One region of the Neorhizobium sp. BETTINA12A genome, then DNA from elsewhere that is predicted to be linked to it. Evidence: riboswitches for the same ligand, from Rfam matches in the RefSeq annotation. Region 1 holds a riboswitch; the other holds the start of a gene.

Region 1 (2,199 bases):
TCGTCAAACTCCCGCTTGTCCCACACTTTTACCGCCCGGCGGTGGCGGGACTGGTCCTGGCCGATCCGCACGCCTTCCGGATTATAGCCATAAGCGCCGAAAGGTGACGTGCCGCCGGTGCCGATCCATTTCGAGCCGCCCTGATGCCGACCCTTCTGCTCCTCGAGCCGCTGGCGCAGGGTGTCCATCAGCTTCTCGAACCCGCCGAGCGACTCGACGAGCTTCTTCTCTTCGTCGGTCAGATGCTTTTCGGTGAGCTTGCGCAGCCATTCTTCAGGGATGCTGGCGACATCCACGCTAGGCTCTCCGGAGACCATTTCCAGCCCGCGGAAATAGGACGAAAAGACCCGGTCGAACTTGTCGATATGCCGCTCGTCCTTCACCAGCGCCGTGCGGGCGAGGAAATAGAAGGCCTCCACATCGAAATCCGCGATCCCTTCTTCCAACCCTTCCAGAAGGTCGAGGAATTCCCGGAGCGTCACCGGGATCTTCGCTTCCTTGAGGTGAAGGAAGAAGGGAATGAACATCGCGTCGAAAACCTATTCGGTACCGATCTTCTCCGGATCATAGGGGGTGGTCTGGTAGATCTCGTTGATCCAGTTGCCGAACAGAAGATGTGCATGGCTGCGCCAACGGTTCAAGGGCGTCAGCGTGTCGTCGTTATGCGGGAAGTAGTTATGCGGCATCCTGATCGGTACGCCGGCATTGACGTCCCGGAAATACTCGTCAGCCAGCGAGGTGGAGTCGTATTCCACATGGTTGAACATATAGAGCCGCTTGCCGGCCTTCTCGTGCACCAGGCAGATACCCATTTCCTCGGATTCCATCAGGATTTCGAGGTTAGGGTTCTTCTCGATGTCGGCGCGGCGGACTTCCGTCCAGCGCGACACCGGCACTTGGAAATCGTCTGAAAATCCGTTGAGATAGATCGAGGACGGCACGAGGTTGCGGTGGCGATAGACGCCGAACGCTTTTTCCTTGAGCTCGTATTTCGGCACGCCATGGAAATGGTAGATCGCCGCCATCGCGCCCCAGCAGACATTCATGGTCGAATGCACGTTGGTCGTGGTCCAGTCGAGGATTTGCCTCATCTCGTCCCAATAGGTGACGTCCTCGAAAGGAAGCGTCTCGATCGGCGCACCGGTGATGATGAAACCGTCGAACTTGCGGTGCTTCACCTCTTCCCATGTTTCATAGAAGGAAAGGAGGTGATCTTCCGACGTGTTCTTAGCCTTGTGGCCGCCGACGCGGATCAGCGAGAATTCGACCTGCAGCGGCGAGGCGCCGACAAGGCGCGCCATCTGCAGCTCGGTCTTGATCTTGTTCGGCATGAGGTTGAGCAGCCCGATCTGCAGCGGACGAATGTCCTGCCGCACCGCCATGGTTTCGGTCATCACCCGGACGCCCTCGGAAACGAGGGTGCTGTATGCGGGCAGCGTATCGGGAATCTTGATCGGCATGTCTCAACCCAACAAAAATAAAACCGGCGGCAAGATAAATCGCGACCGGTCCGTGGGAAGACATCTTCTCGCGGCCCTTTAGCGACTTTTTTAACGTGGCTGCAAGCCGGCCGGCCAAATCACCACGAATTCTCGGGAGTTCAAATACGCCTTGCTACGACCGGCGTCAATGGGAGCATAATCTTCCGCTCAGCGCTCCCGCCGCGCCATGAAGGCCAGCCGCTCGAAGAGATGCACGTCCTGCTCGTTCTTGAGGAGAGCGCCATGCAGCTTCGGCAGCGCGTTCTTGACGTCGCCGCGCAGATCCGAGGGATCGACATCGTCGGAGACCAGCAGCCGGATCCAGTCGAGCGCTTCGGAGGTCGACGGCTTTTTCTTCAGTCCCGGCATCTCGCGGATTTCGTAGAATTGGGTGAGCGCATTGCGCACCAGCGTCTGCTTGATGCCCGGATAATGAACCTCGACGATGCGGGCGAGCGTATCGACGTCGGGGAAGCGGATATAGTGGAAGAAACAGCGGCGCAGGAAGGCGTCCGGCAGCTCCTTCTCGTTATTGGAGGTAATGATTACGATCGGCCGGACCTTGGCGCGCACCATCTCGCCGGTCTCGTAGACATGGAATTCCATGCGGTCGAGTTCCTGCAACAGGTCGTTCGGGAACTCGATATCGGCCTTGTCGATCTCGTCGATCAACAGGACGAGTTTCCTGTCGGAGGCAAAGGCCTGCCACAGCTTGCCG
Region 2 (2,199 bases), on a different contig from region 1:
CCGCCCGGCTGCCCCGTCCCCCTGCCGCCTCGTGGCCGAAGCCCGGATCGAAGAAACCGGCATAGTGGACGCGGAACTCGCCGACCAGCGGATCGAAGGGCGTCATCTCGGCGGCATAGAGCGGCGGCACGTGCACCGCCTCACGCGAGACGAGGATATAGAATTCGTCGGGATCGAGGATCAGTTCGTTGCGGCCGCGGCTGTAAAGCGGCTCCCAGAAATCGAAGATGTCGTGCTGCGCCTTCTTGTCGACGTCGACGACGGCCGTGTGGTGTTTGCCGCGATAACCGATCAGGCCGACGCTATCGCCGGACAGATCGATCGACAGGGCGATGCCGCCGCCCGAGACATTTGGCTTGGCGGATGCGACCAGGGTTTCGTCATTGTGGAGTTGCAGGAGGTCGGGCTCGCTCAGCAGCGCATTGCCGACCCGGAAGCGGATTTGCGACAGACGCGAACCGCGGCGCACCACGATCGGGAAGGTACGAGGCGAGATTTCGAGATAGAGTGGCCCGGAATAACCGGTCGGAATCTTGTCGAACTCCTGCGCGTAATCGGTGATGACGCGGGTGAAGATGTCGAGCCGGCCGGTGGAGCTTTTCGGATTGGCGGAGGCAGACATATTGGCCGGCAGATCGAGCCGTTCCATCAGCGGCACGATGTAGACGCAGCCGGTTTCCAGCACGGCGCCTTCGGAAAGATCGATAACGTGCAGCTTCAGCCGATCGAGCTTATCGGAGACCAGGCTCGTCGGGCCCGGCATGAAGCTGGCGCGGACGCGAAAAGCCTTGGCACTCAAGCGCAGGTCCAGGCTTGCCGGCTGGACCTGGTCCCGGTCCAGTTCACGTTCGGAAATCAGCCGTCCACTGTCGAAAAGCGCCGCGATCGCGCGGTCTGCCAAAATTCCTGTTTCGCGAGCCATCATGTCTCTCTCAAGTTTACGAGGCGACAAAACCAAATGCGAGCCATTGACGCAAGCGGGACGCGGCGCTATGCCACTCTTATCCCGTGGTGATTTGGCCGGTCGGCTTGCAGCCACGTTAAATAAGTGGCTAAAAAGACCGGGTGCGAAACCGGTCTGCTTATGCGACCGGTTTTTTTGTTCTGAATGGGGAACACGCATGACTAAGAATTGGCGCCCGGCAACTCAGCTCGTACACGGCGGCACGCTGCGCTCGCAATATGGCGAAACGTCGGAAGCGATCTTCCTGACCCAGGGTTTCGTCTATGACACCTCGGAAGCGGCGGAAGCCCGCTTCAAGGGCGAGACCGACGGCTTCATCTACGCCCGCTATGGCAGCCCAACCAACGACATGTTCGAAAAGCGCATGTGCATGCTGGAAGGCGCCGAAGATGCGCGCGCCACAGCATCCGGCATGGCTGCCGTTACCGCCGCGATCCTCTGCCAGCTGAAGGCCGGCGACCATATCGTCGCGGCCCGCGCCCTGTTCGGCTCCTGCCGCTGGGTGGTCGAGACGCTCGCTCCGAAATATGGCATCGAATGCACGCTGGTCGACGGCCGCTTCCTCGAGAACTGGGAAAAGGCGATCACTCCGAAGACCAAGGTGTTCTTCCTGGAAAGCCCGACCAACCCAACGCTCGAAGTGGTCGACATTGCCGGTGTCGCCAAGCTCGCCAACCAGATCGGCGCCAAGGTCGTCGTCGACAACGTGTTTGCGACCCCGCTCTACCAGAAGCCGTTGGAACTCGGCGCGCATATCGTCGTCTATTCGGCCACCAAGCATATCGACGGCCAGGGCCGCTGCCTCGGCGGCGTCGTGCTTTCCGACAAGGAATGGATCGATGAGAACCTGCACGACTATTTCCGCCATACGGGCCCGGCCATGTCGCCCTTCAATGCCTGGACGCTGCTGAAGGGCATCGAAACCCTGCCGCTGCGCGTCAAGCAGCAGACCGAGAGCGCCTCGAAGATCGCCGACTTCCTCGCCGAGCAGAAGCAGGTCGCAAAGGTCATCTATCCTGGCCGCAAGGACCATCCGCAGGCCGATATCATCGCCCGGCAGATGAAGGCCGGCTCGACGCTCGTCTGCTTCGAACTGAAGGGCGGCAAGGACGCGGCCTTCAAGCTGCAAAACGCGCTGGAGATCGTCAGGATTTCCAACAATCTCGGCGATTCCAAGAGCCTGATCACCCATCCGGCGACGACGACGCACAAGAACCTGACGGACGAGGCCCGCG

What was found. A riboswitch is a leader RNA that binds a small molecule or an ion and turns the genes downstream of it on or off. The one in region 1 is predicted to bind S-adenosylmethionine.
Region 2: it holds a riboswitch for S-adenosylmethionine, as region 1 does, so the genes downstream of both, MOV61_RS02960 (O-succinylhomoserine sulfhydrylase) here and metA (homoserine O-succinyltransferase) in region 1, are expected to answer to the same signal.

Annotation. Positions count from the first base shown of each region.
Region 1 is NZ_JALBGW010000087.1:14,286-16,484, reverse strand. It holds gene MOV61_RS19385 (VWA domain-containing protein) at 1-527, opposite strand, end outside; gene metA (homoserine O-succinyltransferase) at 540-1,460, opposite strand; SAM riboswitch at 1,519-1,596, opposite strand; gene MOV61_RS19375 (MoxR family ATPase) at 1,650-2,199, opposite strand, start outside.
Region 2 is NZ_JALBGW010000005.1:75,920-78,118, forward strand. It holds gene MOV61_RS02955 (2'-deoxycytidine 5'-triphosphate deaminase) at 1-925, opposite strand, end outside; SAM riboswitch at 999-1,077, shown strand; gene MOV61_RS02960 (O-succinylhomoserine sulfhydrylase) at 1,122-2,199, shown strand, end outside.